DNA from 4 places in the Streptomyces sp. 135 genome. Region 1 is predicted to be linked to each of the others. Evidence: riboswitches for the same ligand, from Rfam matches in the RefSeq annotation. Region 1 holds a riboswitch; each other region holds the start of a gene.
The links. Region 1 has a riboswitch for cobalamin ahead of KKZ08_RS25625 (ribonucleoside-diphosphate reductase subunit alpha). Riboswitches for the same ligand answer to the same signal wherever they lie in the genome.

Region 1 (5,513 bases):
CGCGCTTCGGGGGAGTTGATGTGCTTGTAGAGCGTCAGCACCAGATTGTTGGAGACGATCGAGTCACCGGTCGCGAAGAACGCGACGAGGCGGCCGATCAGGTGCTGCTCCTCGGGCGTCATCTTCGCCAGGTCGGCGACGTCCGAGTGGAGGTCGACCTCCTCCACCGTCCAGGTGTTCTTGATCGCGTCCCGGTAGCGCTCGTAGAAGTCCGGGTAGCGCATGGGGCGCAGGGTCAGCTCGAAGCCCGGGTCGAGAAGGTTCTTGGCAATGGACATTACTGGCAGGCCTCGCAGGACTCGGGGTTTTCCAGGGAGCAGGCGACGGCCTCTTCGGCCGTGACCTGCGCGGGTACGGGGGCGGCGGTGGCGTTCGAGCCACCGGCCGCGCGGGCGATGCGCGTGGCGGGGCGCGAGCGCAGGTAGTACGTCGTCTTCAGGCCCTGCTGCCAGGCGTACGCGTACATCGAGGAGAGCTTGCTGATGGTCGGCGTCTCCAGGAACAGGTTCAGGGACTGCGCCTGGTCGAGGAACGGGGTGCGCGCGGCGGCCATGTCGATCAGGCCGCGCTGCGGGATCTCCCAGGCCGTGCGGTAGAGCGCGCGGACGTCCTCGGGGATCCAGCCGAAGCCCTGCACCGAGCCGTTGGCCTCGCGCAGCGCCTCGCGTCCAGGCCGAGCCGCTTCACGTCCACCAGCCGGACAGCGTCTCGCGCTTGAAGAGGTTGGAGACCTGCGGCTCGATGCACTCGTACACGCCCGCGATGGACGCGATGGTGGCGGTCGGCGCGATGGCGAGCAGGAGCGAATTGCGCATGCCGGTCGTGGCGATACGGGCGCGCAGGGCCGCCCACCGCTCCGGCCAGGTCAGCTCGACGCCGTAGTGGTCGGGGTGCAGCACGCCGCGCGCGGTGCGGGTCTTCTCCCAGGCGGGCAGCGGGCCCTCGCGCTCGGCGAGGTCGGCCGACGCCTCGTACGCGGCGAGCATGATCCGCTCGGCGATCCGGGTGGACAGGGCGCGCGCCTCGGGGGAGTCGAACGGCAGCTTCAGCTGGAAGAAGACGTCCTGGAGGCCCATCGCGCCGAGGCCGACCGGGCGCCACTTGGCGTTGGAGCGCCCGGCCTGCTCGGTCGGGTAGAAGTTGATGTCGACGACGCGGTCCAGGAAGGTGACGGCGGTGCGGACGGTCTCGTCGAGCCGGTCCCAGGCGAGGTCGCCGTCCTCCACGAAGGCGCCGAGGTTCACCGAGCCGAGGTTGCAGACCGCCGTCTCGCCGTCGTCCGTCACCTCCAGGATCTCGGTGCAGAGGTTCGAGGAGTGCACGGTGTGGCCGGGCTCCGCCGTCTGGTTGGCGGTGCGGTTGGCGGCGTCCTTGAACGTCATCCAGCCGTTGCCGGTCTGCGCGAGGGTGCGCATCATGCGGCCGTACAGGTCCCGGGCCGGGATGGTCTTCTTCGCGAGCCCGGCGGCCTCGGCCCCGCGGTAGGCGGCGTCGAACTCCTCGCCCCACAGGTCGACGAGCTCGGGCACGTCGGCCGGGGAGAACAGCGACCAGTCCTGGTCGGCGGCGACCCGGCGCATGAACTCGTCCGGGATCCAGTGCGCGAGGTTGAGGTTGTGCGTGCGGCGCGCGTCCTCACCGGTGTTGTCGCGCAGTTCGAGGAACTCCTCGATGTCGGAGTGCCACGTCTCCAGGTAGACCGCGGCCGCGCCCTTGCGCCGGCCGCCCTGGTTCACGGCGGCGACCGAGGCGTCCAGGGTCTTCAGGAACGGCACGATGCCGTTCGAGTGCCCGTTCGTGCCGCGGATCAGCGAACCCCGGGAACGGATGCGGGAGTACGAGAGTCCGATGCCGCCCGCGTGCTTGGAGAGCCGCGCGACCTGGTGGTAGCGGTCGTAGATCGAGTCCAGCTCGTCGAGCGGGGAGTCGAGGAGGTAGCAGGAGGACATCTGCGGGTGGCGGGTGCCGGAGTTGAAGAGCGTCGGCGAGGACGGCAGGTAGTCCAGGCGGCTCATCAGGCCGTACAGCGCGGCGACCTCGTCCACGGCCGCGGCGCCCTCGTCCTTGGCCAGGCCGCTCGCGACGCGCAGCATGAAGTGCTGCGGGGTCTCGATGACCTGCCGGGTGATCGGATGGCGCAGCAGATAGCGGCTGTGCAGGGTGCGCAGGCCGAAGTACTCGAAGCGGAAGTCGGCGCCGTCGGCGAGCGCGGTGTCCACCAGCGCGTCGAGCCGGGCCGCGTGCGCCGTCACGAACTGGGCCGTGCGGTCGGCGATCAGGCCCTCGCGGTGGCCGACCGCCACGGAGTCGGTGAAGGAGCGCACGCCCTGCGTCGCCGCCTCCTCGCGGATGCCGATCGACAGGAGCCGGGCCGCCAGCTTCGAGTACGCCGGGTCCTCGGCGATGAGCCCCGCGGCCGCCTCGGTCGCGAGCTCCCGCAGCTCCGAGGCGTCGGCCCTGGCGGAGCGGCCGCGCAGCGCGGCGGCGGCGACCCGGCCGGGGTCGGCGTCGGGAAGGTCGGCGGTGAGATCGGTCAGGGTGCGCAGCAGCGCGGCCCCTGGCCCGTCGGTTCCCTCGGCACCCTCGGTGGTCGGCCTCGACGGCGCTGACGCAGGTTCGGCAGGCGCGATGGTCACGTGGAGCACTCCCTCGCTCGGCTCTGGGCCAGGAGGAGGGGGGCGGGCACACACGGGCGCACCCGGGCAGGGCGGCGTACCGCGTCCACCGGCCCACTCCACGAGGCCCGGACGGTCGGCACCCGGGCCGGACGGCACGGGTGCACTGTCGGCAGGTCCTCGGACTCCGCGTACGCAAAATGCGTACACATGCACCGTTGCGGGACAGTTCCGGACTTGCACCGGATTCCCCTGCGGCGACAGCGAGCACGAGCATACATCTTGTGTCGGGTTCCTGAGGCGGCCCCACATCTTGTGTCGGTGCGCAGGGGGAGTCGGGTGGGCTCAGAGAGTCAACGCGTAGGCGAGCAGCGGCACGGTCTCGATCGGCCGCCAGTCGCGCTCGGGCGTCCGTACGAAGCCGAGGCGCCCGTACAGCCGGTGGGCGGCGTGCATCGACGTCTGCGTGGACAGGACGAGCCCGGTGCGGCCCGCCTCCTTGGCGCGCCGCACGCACTCCCGTACGAGCGTCTCGCCGGCGCCCCGGCCGCGCGCCTCGGAGGAGACGGCCAGCATGCGGATCTCCGCCTCGCTCTCGCGCGCTATGTCGGCCATGGGCCCGCCGGAGGGGACGTAGGTGACGCAGCCGAGTACGGTCCCGTCCGCCTCCGCCACCAGGACCTCCGCCGCGGCCGCGCGCGCCGCCACGTCGCGCAGCACGTCCAGATAGGGGTCCTCCGCCCCGAAGTCCAGGTGTCCGTCGTCGAGATAGGCCTGCGCGGTGAGGGCGCCCAGCGCCTCGTACTCCTCGGGGCGGGCCTGCCTGATCGTGATGGTCGTCGTATCCATGAGGCGCAGTGTGCAACACGGGTACGACAAAGGCCGCCGGATTTCCGGCGGCCCTGTCGATGCGGGTAGGTATGGGCTCAGTGCCCGGCGCCCGCGGTGGCCTTGGGCAGTTCCTGGATGACACCCGGGTCGCCCGCGTCCGCGGTGTAGTCACCGGGCGAGGTCTCGTCGATGCCGTCCGGGGCCTTCAACGCCTTCAGGACGAAGGTGAGGGCCACGGTGACGATGACGTTCAGGACGAACGCGGTGAGGCCGATGTAGCCGATCTCGCCGATGCCGGGGATCGTGTCGGAGGAGCCGCCGAAGTGCTTCTGCGTCGGCGACGCGACGCCGTACGCCGCCAGCGTGCCGTAGACCATGCCGACCGCCCAGCCGGCGAGGAGCGCCCAGCGGTGGAACCACCGGGTGAACAGGCCGCCGACCAGCGCGGGCATCGTCTGGAGGATCCAGATGCCGCCGAGCAGCTGGAAGTTGATCGCGACGGTCTTGTCCATGGTGAGGACGAAGGCGAGCGCGCCGACCTTCACCAGCAGTGAGACCAGCTTGGAGACCTTGGTCTCTTGCGCGGGCGTCGCGTCGGGCTTGAGGAAGTCCTTGTAGATGTTGCGGGTGAAGAGGTTCGCGGCCGCGATCGACATGATGGCCGCCGGGACCAGCGCGCCGATGCCGATGGCCGCGAAGGCCACGCCCGTGAACCAGTCCGGGAACATGGTCTCGAAGAGCTGCGGGATGGCCAACTGGCCGTTGTCCACCTTGATGCCCGCCGCGATCGCCATGAAGCCGAGCAGTGCCAGCAGGCCGAGCATCAGTGAGTACAGCGGCAGGATGGTGGTGTTGCGGCGGATCACGTCGCGGCTCTTGGAGGAGAGCGTCGCCGTGATCGAGTGCGGGTACATGAACAGCGCGAGGGCCGAGCCGAGCGCGAGCGTGGCGTACGTCCACTGCCCGGCCTCGGCGGGCGCGAGCGCGCCGCGCGGCTTGTCGGTCGTCGGGTTGGTCTGCGCGAAGGCGTCACCGGCCTTGGCGAAGATGTCGTCGAAGCCGCCCAGTTTGATCGGGATGTAGATGATCGCGACGACGATGACGAGGTAGATCAGCCCGTCCTTCACGAACGCGATCAGTGCGGGCGCGCGCAGCCCCGACGAGTAGGTGTACGCGGCGAGCACCGCGAAGGCGATCAGGAGCGGCAGGTCCTTGATGAACCAGTTGGTGTCCGGGCCACCGCCGACGCCCATGACGTCGAGGACGGCCTGGATGCCGACGAGTTGGAGCGCGATGTAGGGCATCGTGGCGAGGATGCCGGTGACCGCGACGGCCAGCGAGAGCCCCTTCGACCCGAAGCGCCCGCGCACGAAGTCCGAGGTGGTCACATAGCCGTGCTTGTGCGAGACCGACCACAGGCGCGGCAGGAAGGTGAAGATCAGCGGGTAGACGAGGATGGTGTAGGGCACCGCGAAGAACCCGGCCGCGCCCGCCGCGTAGATCGCCGCCGGGACGGCCACGAAGGTGTACGCGGTGTAGAGGTCACCGCCGAGCAGGAACCAGGTGACCCAGGTGCCGAACGACCGGCCGCCGAGGCCCCATTCGTCGAGGCTCTGGTCGTTCTCGGCCTTGCGCCAGCGGGCGGCCAGGAAGCCCATGACCGTGACCGCTATGAAGAAGAAGATGAAGACGGCGAGCGCGACGCCGTTGACTCCGCCGTTCATGACCGCGCACCTTCCTTGCGGGCGCGCTGGTCACGCTGCCACAGCTTGTACGCGATCATCGTGAGCACCGTGGAGATGACGACCCACAGCATCTGGTACCAGTAGAAGAACGGGATGCCTATGAGGGTCGGTTCGATCCTGGCGTAGGAACTCACCCAGAGCATCGCCACGAACGGCGCGACAAGGCAGACGGCGACGACCACGCGGACCGGCGTGACCACCGGTCTGTTCACTTCAGGCGCATCTGACATATCGCGGCTCCGTTCCCTCACTTATCCCATGCTTAACGTGCGGGAAATCTAAGCGAGAGTCTCGCGGTATGGAACCCCTGTCCGAATAACGG
Region 2 (5,513 bases), 2.4 Mb from region 1:
CGGCGGCTCGGAGGACTACCGCGGGCGCGGCGACTCCAACATCCACCAGGCGCGGATCTACGACGCCGGGACCGGGGAGATGCGGCGGGTCGCGGACCCGGAGGTGGGCCGCAACTACCACGCCGGTTCGGTCCTGCTCCCCGACGGCCGCGTGATGTTCTTCGGCTCCGACTCGCTCTACGCCGACAAGGCCAACACCAAGCCGGGCGTCTTCGAGCAGCGCATCGAGATCTACAGCCCGCCGTACCTCTACCAGGGTCCGCGGCCGGCCCTCGGCAAGGGCCCGAAGACCATCGCGCGGGGCGGCTCGGGGACCTTCCCGACCACGCACTCCTCGGCCATCAAGGCGGCCCGCCTCATCCGGCCCAGCGCGTCCACGCACGTCACGGACATCGACCAGACGTCGATCGCGCTGGACCTGGAGAAGTCGAGGGGCGAGGTGACGGTGACGGTTCCGAAGAATCGCAGCCTGGTGGAATCGGGCTGGTACATGCTCTTCGTGACGGACGACCAGGGCGTCCCGAGCAAGGCGCGCTGGGTCCACGTCCGGTGAGCAGCCGCCCCGTAAGGGGCGCGGGGAACTGCGCGAGCAACCACACGAGAGCCGCAGTCGCGTCTGCCGAGCAACCTGGCAGATGCGACTGCGGCTCTTCGCGGGCTGAGCGCGCAGTTCCCCGCGCCCCTAGGGAGGCGACCCTTACGAGGCGTTCCTCGCCAGGCCGAGCGCGTACTCCGGCCACCACTCGCCCGCCTTCGGGCCACCCCGGCACGTCCCGTCGGACTCCCCCGGCCGCTTGACCCACAGATACGCGTCGACGAGCGGATCGGCCGTCTTCGTCGTCGGCGTCTCGCCGAGCGCCCGCCCCGGCGGGTTGCACCAGGGGTCCTTGCCCTTGTCGTAAGGGCCGTTGCCGTTGCGGCCCGTGTCGATGACGAACGGCTTGCCGCCGATCTTCGCCGAGAGCTTCTTGCCGAACTCCGTACTGGCCTCGGTGGTCTGGAAGTTGGAGACGTTCACCGAGAAGCCGTCGGCCTGCTCGACGCCGGACCGCTTCAGGGGCTCCCAGAGCGAGTCGGGGTTCTGCCAGCCCGCGTTGCCCGCGTCGAGGTACACCTTGGTGTTCTTCAGGGACTTGAGCTTGGTGATGGCGCCCTTGAGGAGGTCGTAGCGCTCCTCGTGGAACTGCTCGGGCGTGCAGTTGTCGACCATGTGCAGCACCGCGTCGGGCTCCAGGATCACCGTGGCGCGCCGGTCGCCGATGCCCTTGGCGACCTGGTCGACGAAGGCGCGGTACGCGTTGCCGTCGGCCGCGCCGCCCCCCGAGTACTGGCCGCAGTCGCGGTGCGGAATGTTGTAGAGGACCAGCAGGGCGTCCCGATCCGCCTTCTCGGCGGCCTCGGTGAAGCCGCGGGCCTGTTCCTCGGCGCTCTCCGGGACGATCCACTCGGACACCGGCTGCTCGGCGATCCGCCGGATCAGCTCGGCCTCGTCCTTCTTGCCGTCCTTCTCGTACGAGGCGACCTGCTTGGCCGCGGTCCCCTCCGGGTTGACCCAGTACGGGTCCTTGCTCTTCGGCTGCTGCTCCGGAGGCCGGCCCGACGTCTTCTCCTCCGGGTCACCACCGGAGGAGGAGCACGCGGAAAGGAGCAGCGCGGCCCCCGCGAGCGCCACCCCCGTCCGCACCCCCCGGGCCGCGAGACCATGTCCGCGGCGGGTGTCTTTGCGGTACATCCACTCCCCCTTGGGCGCACTGTCCGTATCTCAATCCTGACATACGGTCCTTTGCCCCACGAGTGCTGTCACCAAGGGCCGTTACCGTGCGCGTCGGCAGGGTAGGCAGAGCGTGCGGAGAGGGGAGGAGAGGGCCATGGGGGACCACCCATGCGAACTGCGGCTCGCGGAGATCCTGGTGGAGAGCGCGGACACGCTGGCCGACGATTTCGACCCCGAGGGCTATCTGCGGCGGCTCTCGGACCACTCCGTGGAACTGCTCGGCGCGCAGGGCGCGGGCGTGATGTACACCGGCGGGGGCGGCGGGGTCCGCCTCATCACCGGGAGCAGGCGGCCGGCGGCGGTGCGCGCCCTGTTGGCGGCGCAGCACCGGGGCGGTCCGTGTCTCGAGGGCTTCGGGACGGGCAGGCCCGTGCCGCCGGTCCGGATCGACCGCGCCGAAGTGGCGTCCCGGTGGCCCGCGTTCGCCGAACGGGCCGGTGAGCACGGCGTCACGGCGACGTTCACGGTGCCGCTGCGGCACCGCGGCCCGGTCCTCGGGGTACTCAACGTCTTCGTGTCGCAGGCGCACGGGACGGAGCCCGCCGAGCGGGAGCTGCGGCTGCTGCGGGTGCTCGCGGACGCCGCGGCGGTGGGCCTGCACAACCACCGCACGCACACGCGGTACCGCACGCTGTCCGCACAGCTACAGGGCGCGCTGGACAGCCGTATCCGCATCGAACAGGCCAAAGGCGTCCTGGCCGAGCGCTGGAACACGGGGGTGGACGAGGCTTTTGAGGCGCTGCGGTGTTACGCGCGCAGGGAGAGCCGGCTCATCGACGTGGTCGCCGCGCAGGTGATCGAGGGAACCCTCGGCGTCGAGGAGCTGCGGCAGGTGCGGCCCGGGCGGTCCTGAGAGGGCGGGCCGGGCCACGGAGGGGTGCGGGGCCCACCGCGTGGCCACTTGGCGCCGTCCGTCGCAGGGCCGCCTCTAGGCCGCCGCGCGCATTCGCCCTAGAGTCTCTTGCACGGCCCAAGCCCCTGGCCTTGCGGGTCGTTCCGGAATCCGGGACCACCCGTGCACCTCCCGCGCCGGCGCCGGGTTCCTCCCGCAGCTCGTGCGCGCGCGGTCGAGGACCAGCCCGGTCGGCGGCTCCCCGGGGGGGGGAGCGGGTCGCCGATCGGGCCAGGTGAGCCCGGCGGCCGGTGGAACCGCCCCGGACCCGGCGGGGTGTTGACAGGGACGCGACGCGCTGGGACTCTCCGTGACGACAAGTCCATACATCGAGGCGACGGTTGACAGGAACCCGGTGCGAATCCGGGACGGTCCCGCCACTGTGACCGCGTACGCACGCTCGTACGCGGAAGTCAGGAACTGAGCCGTCGTCCTCCTGCCATGGGGCGTGGAAACCCCAGAAGGAGGCCCACCGGTATGTCCCTGCACTCCGCAGCTCCGCACACCGACACCACGGCGAGCCAGGCCGCCGTGACGCAGACCCGCGACTGGCTGATCGCATCGGCCGCCGCGGTCATCGCGCTCATCGCGCTGTACGCCGTGTTCATGGACAACGGCTCGCTGATCTCGGCGACCGGCGACTACCTCCACGAGTTCGCGCACGACGGCCGGCACCTCTTCGGCGCCCCGTGCCACTGACCGGGCGGACGGACACGAGCACCATGCCCACATCACCCGTACTCCCGCTGCTCGGACGCGGCCTGGTGGCGGGAGGAGCGGCGGGCCTCGCCGCCGGCCTCTTCTCCCTGCTGCTCGCCGAGCCCCTGATGGACCGCGCGATCCGCGCCGAGGAGAGACGCTCGGCCGCCGAGGAGCACGCGCACGGCGCGGCGCAGGCCATCCAGCACCACGAGGAGCTGTTCAGCCGCTCCACCCAGCACGGCGGCCTGGTCGTGACCGCGGTCGTCGCGGGCCTTGCCCTCGGCGTGCTGGTCGCCGTCGCGTACGCCGCGGTGCACCGGCGGGATCCGCGCGCGCTGCCGTGGCCGCGCGCGCTGGCCTTCTGCGGCGCGGCCTTCCTCGCGGTCTCGCTCCTGCCCGGGATCCGCTATCCGGCGAACCCGCCGGGCGTCGGCGACGCGGGCACCGTCGGCGACCGCCAGGCGCTCTGGCTCGCCTCGGTCGCCATCGGCGTGCTCGGCATGTTCCTCGTGCGCCAGGTGTACGTGCGCCTCGTCGCGCGTCCCGAACCGGTGCGGCACATCGCGACGGCGCTCACCGCGGTCGCCGTCCTCCTTGCGCTCTTCCTGCTGCCGGGCAACCCCGACCCGGTGCCGGTCGAGGCGTCGCTGCTGTGGGAGTTCCGCATGCTGTCGCTCGCCTCGCACGCCCTGCTGTGGGCGGTGTTCGCGGCGGTCTTCGGCGCCCTGGGGGTGCGCGCGGCGGCCCGGAGCGCCGTCGAGGTGACCGCTCCGGCCCCGTCACCGGCCGGGCAGCGGGTCGCCTGACGGGGGCGGCGCCGGGTCTAGCGCCGCACTCCCGTGAGGTACGCCGAGACGATCACGTTCGCCGTGTAGGTGCGGGTGGCCCGGTCGAAGGTGCCGCCGCAGGTGATGAGGCGCAGTTCGGCGCGGCCCTCCTCGTGGGGGCCGTAGGCCTTCTTCGCGTCGAAGCGGTCGCTGGTGACGACCTGGACGTCGTCGATCGTGAACTGTGCGACGGTGCCGTCGTCGCGGGTCACCTCGATCTTCTCGCCGGGGCGCGCCGCGCTGAGGTCGTAGAAGACGGCCGGGTCCGTCTCGGTGTCGACGTGGCCGACGAAGAGGGCCGCGCCGGGGGCGCCGGGGCGGGTGCCGCCGCCGTACCAGCCGACGGCGTCCGCCTCGGCGAACGGCGGCGGGTCGATCGCGCCGCGGGCGTCCAGGCCGCGGGCGGTCACCGGGGCGCCGATCTTCAGGGACGGCACTCGACGCGCGCCGGGCGGGCGCCAACGGCTCGTGGGCGGGCGGCAGTTCGACCGCGTGGGGGCGGCCGACCGCCGCCACGTCGCCGGTCGCGGGCCCCGAAAGGCCGCCGGGCAGGCTCGTGAGGCCGCTGCCCCACAGCGCGAGGCCCACCAGGAGGACCGCCCAGGCGACGCCGGTCAGCAGGCGTCCGGACCCGGACGGGCGTTCGCCGCCGGACACGCTCACGTCCCGCCCGTCACTCGGAGCGGCGCCGGCGGACGCTGCGGAAGGCCACGGCGACCGCCGCGACGCCCGCGAGGATCAGGCCGATCACGGCGTGCCGGGTGCCGGGTCCCGCCTCGTCGGCCCCGTCGGCCTCCGCGGACACCGTCGAGGTGAGGTGGGCGGTGCCGCCGCCCCCGGCGCGCACCGGGGCGGCGGGCTCCGGGTTCCGCTGGTTGATCCGGACCGTGCCGGTGCCCTGGTGGGGGTGGCCGTCGCAGATGACGGTGACGTCGTACGAACCGGAGAGGCCGCCCCGGATCTCGGCGTTGCCGTGCAGCGCGTCCTTCCCGCCCCGGCCGGTGAGCTTCGCGTCCCCCTCGAAGGCACCGGACCCGGCCGTCCCGCTGCTGCCCTCACAGCCCGAGACGCGCACCTCGACGGTGGCGCCGGCCTGAGCGTCGGCCGGGGTGACCTCGGCCTGTACGGCACCGTCCTCGTGGGCCCGGGCCGCGCCGACGGGCAGGGCGAGCGCCAGGACGACGGCCGCACCCGCCCCACGAAGAGCAAGGGATCGTATACACATCGTGAACCTCCTGTCCTTCGAGGTTCACGCGCGGTGACGCTCTTCGCATCCCGGTACGGGGCCAAACGGGCGGGGGCCCGGGCCCCGCACCGG
Region 3 (5,513 bases), 970 kb from region 1:
TGGCTCCAGCACTCCGACGCCCCTTAGGGGCGCGGGACTGTGACATGTGCGGCTCCGCCGCGTGGGCGCGACCAGCCCCCACCACCCGCACCCGCACGGGACCCCGCTCACCCCCCTTCGGGGTACCTCCGCGGCGTCCACACCACCCGCTCCGCACCGCCACGCCGCCGCACGACCCGGGTCTGCGAAGACCCGACAATGAGCAGCGTCCGCATGTCGACCTCGGCAGGATCAAGCTCCCCGAGCCGCACCACACGCACGCTCTCCTCGGGCCCGCCGATGTCCCGCCCGAGCACCACCGGGGTATCAGGCGCCCGGTGTTCGAGCAGCAGCTCCCGGGCCTTGCCCACCTGCCAGGTGCGGCTGCGCGACCCCGGGTTGTAGAGCGCGAGGACGAGATCCGCCGAGGCCGCCGCGGCCAGCCGCTCCGCGATGACCTCCCACGGCTTCAGGCGGTCGGAGAGAGAGATGGTGGCGTAGTCGTGGCCGAGCGGAGCCCCCGCCCGCGCGGCGGCGGCGTTGGCGGCGGTCACGCCCGGCAGCACCCGGACCGGAATGTCCTCGTACGCGTCCTGCGAGGCGGCCTCCAGGACGGCCGTGGCCATCGCGAAGACGCCGGGGTCGCCACCCGAGACGACCGCCACGCGCCGCCCGCGCCGCGCCAGCTCCAGGGCGAACTCGGCGCGCTCGGACTCCACGCGGTTGTCGGAGCCGTGCCGCCGCTGGCCGGGGCGGTGCGGTACGCGGTCGACGTAGGTGGTGTAGCCGACGAGGTCGTCGGCGGCGGCCAGCGCGCCGCGCGTCTCGGGGGTGAGCCAGAGGGGGCCCGCGGGGCCGGTGCCGACGACCACGACCTCGCCGGCCGTGCCCTGCGGGGCCGGCTGCGGCGCGGGGCCGCCCGTCAGGGGCGCGACCCGGCTCGGGAGCACCGCCACGGAGAAGTACGGCACGGACTCCGGGTCCACGTCGGCGAGGCGGCCGGTGCGCTCGCCCTCCATGGTGGCGCGCTCCACGTAACGGGCCTCGTCCAGGCGGCCCGAGCGCTCCAGGGCGCCGCGCACCTTGCCGAACGTACGGCCGAGCTTCATGACGACCGCCGAGTCCGTCGCCGCGAGGCGTGCGGTCAGCTCCTCCTCGGGGAGGGTGCCGGGCAGGATCGTCAGGACCTCCTCGGCCTCGACGAGGGGTTCGCCGAGGCGGGCGGCGGCGGCGCTGACCGAGGTCACGCCGGGGATGACCTCGGTGTCGTAGCGGTGCGCGAGCCGCTTGTGCATGTGCTGGTAGGAGCCGTAGAAGAGCGGGTCGCCCTCGGCGAGGACGGCGACGGTGCGCCCGGCGTCCAGGTGGGCGGCGAGGCGGGCGGCGGCCTGCTCGTAGAAGTCGTCGAGGGCGCCGCGGTAGCCGCCGGGGTGGTCGGTGCTCTCCGTGGTGACGGGGTAGACCAGCGGCTCCTCGATGTGGTCGGTGCGCAGGTGCTTCTCCGCGATCCGGCGGGCGATGGAGCGGCCGTGCCGGGCGGAGTGGTACGCGATCACGTCGGCGGCGGCGATGACCTCGACGGCGCGCACGGTCATCAGGGAGGGGTCGCCGGGCCCCAGCCCGACCCCGTACAGCTTCCCCTGGGTGTTCTGGGTGTTCTGGGTGTTCACTCGGCCTCGCTCGCAATCGCGTTGATCGCCGCCGCGGCCATCGCGCTGCCGCCGCGACGGCCCCGTACGACCAGGTACTCAAGGCCCGAGCGGTGTTCGGCGAGCGCGTCCTTGGACTCGGCGGCGCCGACGAAGCCGACCGGGATGCCGAGGACGGCGGCCGGGCGTGGGGCGCCCTCCTCGATCATCTCCAGGAGGCGGAAGAGCGCGGTGGGGGCGTTGCCGATGGCGACGACGGAGCCTTCGAGGCGGTCGCGCCACAGCTCCATGGCGGCGGCGCTGCGGGTGGTGCCGAGCCGCTCCGCGAGGCCGGGGACGGCGGGGTCGGTGAGCGTGCAGATCACGTCGTTGTCGGCGGGCAGCCGCTTGCGCGTGACGCCGCTCGCGACCATGTTGGCGTCGCACAGGATCGGCGCGCCGTCGCGAAGGGCCTTGCGGGCGTCGGCCACCACGCGCGGGCTGAAGGCGAGGTCGCGGACGAGGTCGACCATCCCGCAGGCGTGGATCATCCGCACCGCGACCTGGCTGACGTCGGCGGGCAGACCGGCGAGGTCCGCCTCCGCGCGGATGGTGGCAAAGGACTCGCGGTAGATCGCCGCGCCGTCCTTCTCGTAGTCGAACACTGTGCTCTCGCTCATCTCGTGGCCGTTGTTGTGGTGGTTGCGGATGTCGTACGTGCCCTCGTGACCGTCTCGGTCAGGTTCGCGCCGCTCACGGGCGCCGCCGTGCCGCCGGTGCGCACCTTCACCTCGTACCGCCCGTCCCCGGTGGCGAGGGCGTCCACCCGGTCGCCGCGCGGGTGCCCGCACCGCCGCTCGCAGCCGGAGAAGTGGACGGGCAGGCCGCCGGCGCCGGGGACGGCGTCGGCGCGGACGTCGGCGAGGGACTTGGCACAGCCGGGTCGGCCGGTGCAGGCGGAGACGCCGAGCCAGGGCGAGCGGGGGTCGGCGATGAAACCGGCGTCGGCCAGCGCGCGCAGCCGTTCGCGGGCCGCCGCGGCGTCCTCGAAGCCGGGGAGCACGAAGCCGCGCCACGGGTGACGCGCAGTTCGTCGGCCGGGGCGGGCAGCAGGGCCCGCCACTGGGCGGCGCCCACGCGGCCGAGGGGCGCCGACGGCCACCGCGCGGCCGATGACGCCGGGCAGGTGCGGGGCGGCGCCGGGCGGGCCGGAGGGGCGGCGGCCGGTTCGGCGTCGATGCCCTGCCGCGCCAGCGCCCCGGCGAGGTCGACGGGTGCCCGCGGGCAGCTCCCGGACCCGCCACGCCCCGTTGCCCGCGTCACGCGCGGCGGCGAGGAAGGCCCCGGCGGCGGCGAGAGCGGCACGCGGGGCGGCACCGGCGGAGACCCGCAGGGCGCGGTCACCGACGCGGACGAGCGCCGTGCCGCCCGGGTCCGCGGATGCCGTGCCGCCCGAAGTCACGGGCACGGCCGCTGCCCCGCCCGACTCCCCGCACACGCACCCCGCGCCGCCCGACTCCCCGGACACACACCCCGCCCCGCCCGATTCTGCGATCAAGGTCACATCGCCGCCGAGCCCGGCCACGTCCCCGCGCCCGTCGTCCAGGACGAACAGGAAGCGGCCGGAGAGCGCCGTCGTCCACTCCTCGGCGCAGAGCAGTCCGTCGAGCTCGCGGGCCCACAACTGCACGTCGGCGTGGCCGAGTCCGTCGAGCGTGGCGAGCGGCGAGGCCACGATGTTGCGGACGCGTTCGTGGCGTTCGGAGGGCAGCAGACCCGCGTCCGCGAGAACCGCGGAGAGTTCCGTGCCGCAGCTCGCGCCGAGGCCGCGCAGCTCGATGTTGCCGCGCGAGGTGATGCTGAGGTGGCCGTCCGCCAGGCGTTCCGCCACGTCTGCCAGTATCGCCGCCTGACGGGACGTCAATACACCTGCGGGCAGGCGGAGTCGGGCCAGCGCGCCGTCGTCGGCGCGGTGCAGTCGGAGCGCTCCGGGGCAGGCGTCGCCCCGGTCGCGGACCGGGGTACGTATGAGGGATTCGCCCTGGTTCGTGGAGGTTGCTCGGGTGGGCGGCATGGCGGCGAGCATACCCACGCCGATCCGGCCGGTCGCCTCCCGAGACGGGCCGTCCCGGCAGGTGGCCGCCCCATCGGCGGCGGTCAGGACTTACTATGCAGGCGGCGGGCCGCCAGGTCCGCCGACGCCAGCGACGGCGTGGGTCCGCCAGGACCCGGGGGAGGAAGCCCGGTGCGAATCCGGCGCGGTCCCGCCACTGTGAGCCCCATCCGTGGGGCGAGCCAGGAACTCCTGCCGTCCATACGACCACCCGGGGCGCGGACACCCCGAGGAAGGCCTGCGCACGCATGCTTCTGCTGCTGTCGACCTCCGACACCGACCTGCTCAGCGCCCGCGCGGCGGGGGGTCCGGTCGACTACCGGTTCGCCAACCCGTCCCGCCTGGACCTCACCGAGCTGCCCTCGCTCCTGGCGGGCGCCGACCTCGTCGTCGTACGCCTCCTCGGTGGCGTCCGCGCCTGGCAGGACGGCTTGGACCAGCTCATCGCCAGCGGTCTGCCGGTGGTCGTGCTCACCGGTGAACAGGCGCCCGACGCCCAGCTGATGGCCTCCTCCACCGTGCCGGTCGGCATCGCCGCCGAGGCGCACGCCTACCTCGCGCACGGCGGCCCCGCCAACCTTGAGCAGCTGGCCCGCTTTCTCTCCGACACCGTGCTGCTCACCGGCCACGGCTTCGACCCGCCGGCGCCCGCGCCGTCCTGGGGCCCGCTGGAGCGCACGGCGCGCGACATCGACGGCCCGACCGTCGCGGTGCTCTACTACCGCGCCCACCACATGAGCGGCAACACCGCGTTCATCGACGACCTGTGCCGCGCCATCGAGGACGCGGGCGCCCGCCCGATGCCGCTGTACGTGGCCTCGCTGCGGGCCCCCGAGCCGGAGCTGATCGACGCGCTGCGCCCCGCCGACGCCATCGTGACGACGGTCCTCGCAGCCGGTGGCACCAAGCCCGCCGAGGCCTCCGCGGGCGGCGACGACGAGTCGTGGGACGCGGGCGCGCTGACCGGCCTCGACGTGCCGATCCTCCAGGCGCTCTGCCTGACCGGGTCGCGTTCGGCCTGGGAGGAGAACGACGAGGGCGTCTCGCCGCTGGACGCCGCGAGCCAGATCGCGGTGCCGGAGTTCGACGGGCGGCTCATCACGGTCCCCTTCTCGTTCAAGGAGATCGACGAGGACGGGCTCCCGGCGTACGTCGCCGACGCCGAGCGGGCGGCGCGGGTCGCCGGCATCGCTGTACGGCACGCGCGCCTGAAGCACATCCCGGCCGCCGACAAGCGCCTGGCCCTCGTCCTGTCCGCGTACCCGACCAAGCACTCCCGGATCGGCAACGCGGTCGGCCTGGACACCCCGGCGTCCGCCGTCGCGCTGCTGCGCAGGCTGCGTGCCGAGGGCTACGACTTCGGCCCCGAGGCCGACATCCCGGGTCTCGTCTCCGGTGACGGCGACGAGCTGATCCGCGCGCTCATCGACGCGGGCGGCCACGACCAGGAGTGGCTCACCGAGGAGCAGCTCGCCGCCAACCCGGTGCGCATCCCGGCCGCCGACTACAAGCGCTGGTACGCGACGCTGCCGCAGGAGCTGCGGGACTCGGTCGAGCAGCACTGGGGGCCGCCGCCCGGCGAGATGTTCCTGGACCGTTCGCGGGTCGGGAACGGCGGTGACCCGGAGGGCGACATCGTGCTTGCCGCCCTGCGGCGCGGCAACCTCCTCATCCTCATCCAGCCGCCGCGCGGCTTCGGCGAGAACCCCATCGCGATCTACCACGACCCGGATCTGCCGCCCTCGCACCACTACTTGGCCGCGTACCGCTGGATCGCGGCCCCCGCGGCGGAC
Region 4 (5,513 bases), 3.3 Mb from region 1:
TTCGTCGAGATCAGCGGCGGCAGCACGGCGCGGCTGTCCCGCGAGCAGAAGAGCCGCTTCGTCGCCACGTGTTGGACAGCCCAGATGTTCAAGCATTTCGACGAGCCGAAGCCGGGCTACGTGGCCGATTGGCCCGAGCTTCCGACTTGGCAACAGGAGACTGACGCGGACATTTTCGAGGCCATCGAGAAGTCTCTGGGCTGACGGCTGACGCTGCCTGCCCCGCGCCCCGCCCCGCCCCCCAAAGCTCACGCCAGCGGCACCACCCGGTAGTGCGTAGTCAGGCGGCCGGTCTCGTCCAGGACATGGAAGGCCACCGCCGGAGGCAGGTCCCTGTGTACGTGGTGGGTCGCGTGTGTCTGGGGTTCCCAGGGGAGGCGGAGGGTCGAGACGACGCCGGGGGCCACCAGGAGCGGGCGGTCCGCGAATGTCGTTGCCGCGGGGGTGTGCGCGTGGCCCGCCAGGAATGCCGTGATGTTGGGGTGGCGGGCCGTCAGGGCGGCCAGGCGGGCCTCGTCGAACTGGCGGATCTCGTCGACGTACGGCGTGTGCAGGGTGGTCGGCGGGTGGTGGAAGGCGATCAGCGCCGGGGCCGCCGCCAGGGTGTTCGTCAGCCAGGTCAGGGTCTCGTCGGCCAGCCTGCCGTGGTCCTCGCCGGGGACCGAGGTGTCGCAGAGGGCGAGGGTGAAGCGGGGCGTCGTGCGGGAGTGGTTGACCGGGGCCGTACTCGGCGGCTCGCCCAGCAGGTGTGCGCGGAACGCCGCGCGGTCGTCGTGGTTGCCGGGGCAGGCCAGCAGCGGGTGGCGGGTCGCCAGGAGTTCGCGGGCCGCCTCGTACTCCGAAGGGGCCGCGTGGTCGGCTATGTCGCCCGTGACGATGACCGCGTCCAGGTCGTACGGGAGGGCGTTCAGGTACTCCATGACCGCGCGGGTGCGGGCGACGCTGCGGCCGCCGTCCTCCTCGCGCGTGTCGATGTGGGTGTCGCTGACGTGGGCGATCACCGCGGTCGTCCGTTCCTGTGGCTGCGCTCGCATGGCCGCGGGCTCCTCCTCGCGTGGTTCACGGTCCTCGGCGTGAACCTACGGCCGGCGGCCGCTGCGCGTTAAGGGCCAGTCGTACGCGGCTGGACTGGTACCGGTCCTCGCAGGAAGCGGACGGAGGGAGGGTCCTCCCGGGTCACCACCGCCCGTACGCCGTAGACCTCCGCGATGAGTTCCTCCGTGATCACCTCCGTCGGCGTGCCCGCCGCGTACGCCGTGCCGTCCTTCAGGATCAGTACGTGGTCGCAGAACATCGCCGCCAGGTTGAGGTCGTGCAGGGCGATCACGCTGGTGACGGGGAGTTCGGCGACCAGGGAGAGCAGGTCGAGCTGGTGCTGGATGTCGAGGTGGTTGGTGGGCTCGTCCAGGAGGAGTTCGCGGGGCTCCTGGGCCAGGGCGCGGGCTATCTGGACGCGTTGGCGTTCGCCGCCGGAGAGCGTGTGCCAGGACTGGGCCGCGCGGTCGGTGAGGCCCGTGCGCGCCAGGGCCTCGCGCACGGCCCGCTCGTCGTGGGGCGTGGGGGCCGACCACGCGCGGCGGTGCGGGATGCGGCCGAGGCGTACGACGTCTCGTACGGTCAACTCGGTTTGTGTGGTCGCGTGTTGTTCTACCACCGCGATACGGCGTGCCACCGTGCGGCGCGGGGTGTCGGGCAGCGGGTGGCCGTCCAGGGTGACCACTCCTGAGGCCGGAGCCAGGACGCCGGCCAGGATGCGTAGGAGCGTGGATTTCCCGGAGCCGTTGGGCCCGAGGAGGCCCACCGTGGTGCCGGGCGGCGGGGCGAGGCTCACGCCGTCGACGACGAGCCGACCGCCGGCCTCGCGGGTGACCCGGTCGGCGCGCAGACCGCCCCGGGCGTCCGCCGTCACCTCGTACGTCGTCATGTCGCCCTCCGTGTCCGGTACAGCACCACCACGAACGCCGGTACGCCGATGAGTGACGTCACGACGCCCACCGGGACCTCCTGCGGGTCCAGGGCCGTTCGGGCCAGGGTGTCCACCCAGACCAGGAACACCGCGCCGGTGAGCGCCGTGACCGGGAGCAGCCGGGCGTGCCCCGAGCCGGTGAAGGCGCGGGCCGCGTGCGGCAGGACCAGGCCCACGAAGCCGATGGCGCCCGCCGAGCTGACCAGGACGGCGGTCAGCAGCGCCGTCACGCAGAGCAGGACCAGGCGGGTGCGGGCCACCCGTACGCCCAGTGTTGCCGCCGCCTCCTGCCCGAAGGCGAAGGCGTCGAGCGTACGGGCGTGGCCGAGGCAGACGAGCAGCACCGCGGCGAGGACCGCCGCGCAGAGCCACACATCCGTCCAGCCCGCCCCGCTGAGCGAGCCGAGCAGCCAGAACAGCACGCCGCGGGTGGTCTCCGCGTCGCCCGCGGTGAGGATGACGAACGACGTCAGCGCGGAGAACAGCTGCATCGCGGCGACGCCCGACAGGACGACGCGGTCCGTCGTGCCGCCGAGTGTGTGGCTCAGCAGGAGGACGAGCGCGAACGAGCAGAGCGCGCCCACGAAGGCACCCGCCGAGATCGACAGCGCTCCCCCGCCGACGCCGAGGACGACGACCGCGACCGCTCCGGTGGACGCCCCGGACGACACGCCGAGCACGAAGGGGTCCGCGAGGGGGTTGCGGAGCAGGGACTGCATGACCGCGCCGCAGACCGCGAGGCCCGCGCCGCAGACCGCGGCGAGCAGGGTGCGGGGCAGCCGCAGGTTCCAGACGATGCCGTCCCTGATGGGGGTGAGGTGTGCCTCGCCCCAGCCGAGGTGCGCGGCGAGCGCCGAGAACACGTCGGGGACCGAGATGTCGGCGGGGCCGATGGTGACGGCGACCGCCACCGAGAGGACCAGCGCGGCGCCGCCGGCCAGCCACAGCAGCCCCTGCCGGGCGGGGGCGGCCGGGCTCACTTCGCCAGCCCGAACTTCCGCAGCCCGGCGGCCACTTGCTCGATGCCGTCGACCGTGCGGATCGTGGGGTTCATGGCCTGGCCGCTGAGGAGTACGTAGCGCTTCTTCTTGACGGCGGTGAGGTTCTTGGTCGCGGGGTTGGACTCCAGGAACCTGATCTTCGCCGCGGCGCTCTCCGCGGACTGCGACTTGCGGGTGAGGTCGCCGATGACGAGGACGTCGGGGTCGCGGTCGGCGACGGTCTCCCAGTTGATCTGGGGCCACTCCTCGCGGGTGTCGTCGAAGACGTTCTTCGCGCCGAGTTCGCGGGTGATGATGCCGGGGGCGCCGCAGCAGCCCGCCATGTACGGGGCGTCGGAGTTGGCGAACCAGTACAGGAGCGAGACACCGGACGCGTCGATGTCCTTCGTGGCCTTCGCGACGCGGCCCTTCAGGTCCGCGATCAGCTTCTCGCCGCGCTTCTCGACGCCGAACACCTGGGCGAGGTCGCGTACTTCGCCGTAGACGGTGTCCATGGTGAGGGTCTTGACGCGTTTGCCGTCGCCGCCGCCGTCGTTGTCCTTGCCCGCGCAGTCGGTGGGCGATACGTAGACGGGCACGCCGAGTTCGGTGAACTTCGCGCGGTCGGCGACGCCGCCCTTGCCCACGGTGTAGAGGAAGGAGGCGCTGACGAAGTCCGGCTCCTTGGAGAGGACCTTCTCCAGGGCGGGATAGCGGTCGGCGAGCCGCTCGACCTTCGCGTTCTCCTTCTCCAGGTGCTTCGGGACGGGGTCGGTCCAGGTGCCGGTGCCCGCCATGCGGTCGGCGAGGCCGAGGGAGAGCAGGATCTCCGTGGAGCCCTGGTCGAGGGAGACGGCGCGCTTCGGCGGGGCCTGGACCTCGGCCTCCTTGCCGCAGGAGGCGACGGTGACGGGGTAGCCGTCGGCGCTCTTGCCCGCGGACTTCTGGGCGGAGCCTCCGCCGCAGGCGGTGAGCGCGAGCAGTGCGGTACAGAGCACGGCGGACATACGGGCTGTCGAGGACACGCGATCCCTTGAGTGTCACGGCTCATACGCGGAGCCTGGTCTGCGTCACGGCCTCCGCCGCCCGGTGTGCGAGCGGAGGCGCCAGCAGGTCTTCGGACTCGGGATCGAACCGGACGGGGCGCCTTCCCAGGCGTCCGAAGACGCCCAGTGGCCGTGGCCCCGCCCGTCCCCCTCACCGCTGCGCGTCAGTTCCGGATTTCCACCGGATTCCCTGGCCCAGGTGTGGGTTTGACTGGCTTGCGCAAGTTATCACGCGCCTTCACCGGCCCGGGCCCGGCCTCGGCTCGCCCCGGTAGGTGCCGAAGGACCAGCGGTTTCCCTCGGGGTCCCGGATACCGAACTCGCGGCTGCCGTACGGCTTGTCCTCGATGTCTCCGGTGATCTTCACGCCCGCCTCGCGGAGGCGGTGGTACAGGTCGTCCACCCGGTCGGTCACGACGTAGGCGCCGGAGGTGCCTGGCTTCCCGCAGGTCTCGGCGGCCGTCCCGGGGTCGTACGAGCCGAGCATGACGCCGCCTCCCTCGGGCCAGTCGAGCTGGGCGTGGACGACGCGGCCGCCGTCCTCGTACACGGCCGTGCGCAGGAAGCCGACGGTGTCGACGAGGAAGTCGATCAGGGCGGGGGCGTCCTGCGCCTGGAGGCACGGCCAGGTCGTGGGGGCGGGGGTGGTGGTGAGCGGCTCGTGGTGTGTGGTGTCAGGCGCGGTATCAGGTGTGGTGTCACGTGTGGTGTCAGGTGTGGTGTTCATGTCTGCCACTCTTCGCCTCCGGCGTGCGCCCCGGCTTGGATATTCCGGCACTCCTCGGCCAGCCAGCCCGTGGGGCTCACCCCCGTGTACTGCCGGAAGTCCCGTACGAGGTGGGAGTGGTCGTAGTAGCCCGTGTCGGCGGCGACCCGGGCGAGGTCCGGCGGGTCGCCCGCCGCGACGGCGCGGGTCACGGCCGCCTTGGCGTGCTGGAAGCGCATCAGGCGCGCGGCCTGCTTGGGGCTCAGCCCGGTCTCGGCACGGAAGAGGGCGGTCAGGCGGCGCTCGCTGAGGGCGACGTGCCGGGACAGGCCGCCGAGGGTGCCGGCGCCGCGGTGCCGGGCGAGCCAGGCCCAGGCCTCGGCGACCTCGGGGCGCACGGCTCCGGCGGGCCGGTCCGCGCGCCGCCTCAGGTAGTCGGCGAGGACGGCGAAGCGGTCCTCCCAGGCCTCCAGGGCGCACAGCCGCTCACGGACCTCGGCGGCGCCCGCGCCGAGCACGTCGGTGCCGCCGACGACGAGCTGTCCGGCAAGCTCACCGGCGGGCAGGCCGAGGAGCGCGCGGGCCGCCAGCGGGTGCACGGCGAGCTGGACGCCGGCCTCGTGCTCGGGCTGGACGACGTAGGCGGGGCTCTGGTGGAGGCCGCCCACGATGATGTCGGTGCGGACCGCGTCCGCGCCGGTCGCCTGGGCCGGCGTACCACCGGTGGCGATGGCCCCGTCCAGGGAGAAGATCACCGTCAGGTACGGCGACGGCAGGCCCCGGTGCAGGGCGAGCCGCTGCCCCGCGGTGCGGTA

Region 2: it holds a riboswitch for cobalamin, as region 1 does, so the genes downstream of both, KKZ08_RS14275 (CbtB-domain containing protein) here and KKZ08_RS25625 (ribonucleoside-diphosphate reductase subunit alpha) in region 1, are expected to answer to the same signal.
Region 3: it holds a riboswitch for cobalamin, as region 1 does, so the genes downstream of both, cobN (cobaltochelatase subunit CobN) here and KKZ08_RS25625 (ribonucleoside-diphosphate reductase subunit alpha) in region 1, are expected to answer to the same signal.
Region 4: it holds a riboswitch for cobalamin, as region 1 does, so the genes downstream of both, KKZ08_RS10705 (ABC transporter substrate-binding protein) here and KKZ08_RS25625 (ribonucleoside-diphosphate reductase subunit alpha) in region 1, are expected to answer to the same signal.

Annotation. Positions count from the first base shown of each region.
Region 1 covers NZ_CP075691.1:5,634,953-5,640,465, forward strand. The annotation lists gene KKZ08_RS25620 (ribonucleotide-diphosphate reductase subunit beta) at 1-278, opposite strand, end outside; partial or broken gene KKZ08_RS25625 (ribonucleoside-diphosphate reductase subunit alpha) at 278-2,636, opposite strand; cobalamin riboswitch at 2,769-2,909, opposite strand; gene KKZ08_RS25630 (GNAT family N-acetyltransferase) at 2,961-3,464, opposite strand; gene KKZ08_RS25635 (sodium:solute symporter) at 3,542-5,170, opposite strand; gene KKZ08_RS25640 (DUF3311 domain-containing protein) at 5,167-5,421, opposite strand.
Region 2 covers NZ_CP075691.1:3,186,417-3,191,929, forward strand. The annotation lists gene KKZ08_RS14260 (kelch motif-containing protein) at 1-553, shown strand, start outside; gene KKZ08_RS14265 (glycoside hydrolase family 6 protein) at 698-1,732, opposite strand; gene KKZ08_RS14270 (GAF and ANTAR domain-containing protein) at 1,869-2,627, shown strand; cobalamin riboswitch at 2,988-3,111, shown strand; gene KKZ08_RS14275 (CbtB-domain containing protein) at 3,144-3,365, shown strand; gene KKZ08_RS14280 (CbtA family protein) at 3,389-4,174, shown strand; partial or broken gene KKZ08_RS14285 (class F sortase) at 4,192-4,852, opposite strand; gene KKZ08_RS14290 (hypothetical protein) at 4,869-5,420, opposite strand.
Region 3 covers NZ_CP075691.1:6,600,666-6,606,178, reverse strand. The annotation lists gene KKZ08_RS29740 (cobalt-precorrin-6A reductase) at 1-27, shown strand, start outside; gene KKZ08_RS29735 (precorrin-2 C(20)-methyltransferase) at 108-1,649, opposite strand; gene KKZ08_RS29730 (precorrin-8X methylmutase) at 1,646-2,272, opposite strand; gene KKZ08_RS38740 (cobalamin biosynthesis protein CobG) at 2,284-3,681, opposite strand; cobalamin riboswitch at 3,813-3,932, shown strand; gene cobN (cobaltochelatase subunit CobN) at 3,969-5,513, shown strand, end outside.
Region 4 covers NZ_CP075691.1:2,365,309-2,370,821, forward strand. The annotation lists gene KKZ08_RS10685 (hypothetical protein) at 1-204, shown strand, start outside; gene KKZ08_RS10690 (metallophosphoesterase) at 249-1,034, opposite strand; gene KKZ08_RS10695 (ABC transporter ATP-binding protein) at 1,103-1,924, opposite strand; gene KKZ08_RS10700 (iron chelate uptake ABC transporter family permease subunit) at 1,921-2,916, opposite strand; gene KKZ08_RS10705 (ABC transporter substrate-binding protein) at 2,943-3,953, opposite strand; cobalamin riboswitch at 4,037-4,223, opposite strand; gene KKZ08_RS10710 (VOC family protein) at 4,231-4,719, opposite strand; gene KKZ08_RS10715 (helix-turn-helix domain-containing protein) at 4,716-5,513, opposite strand, start outside.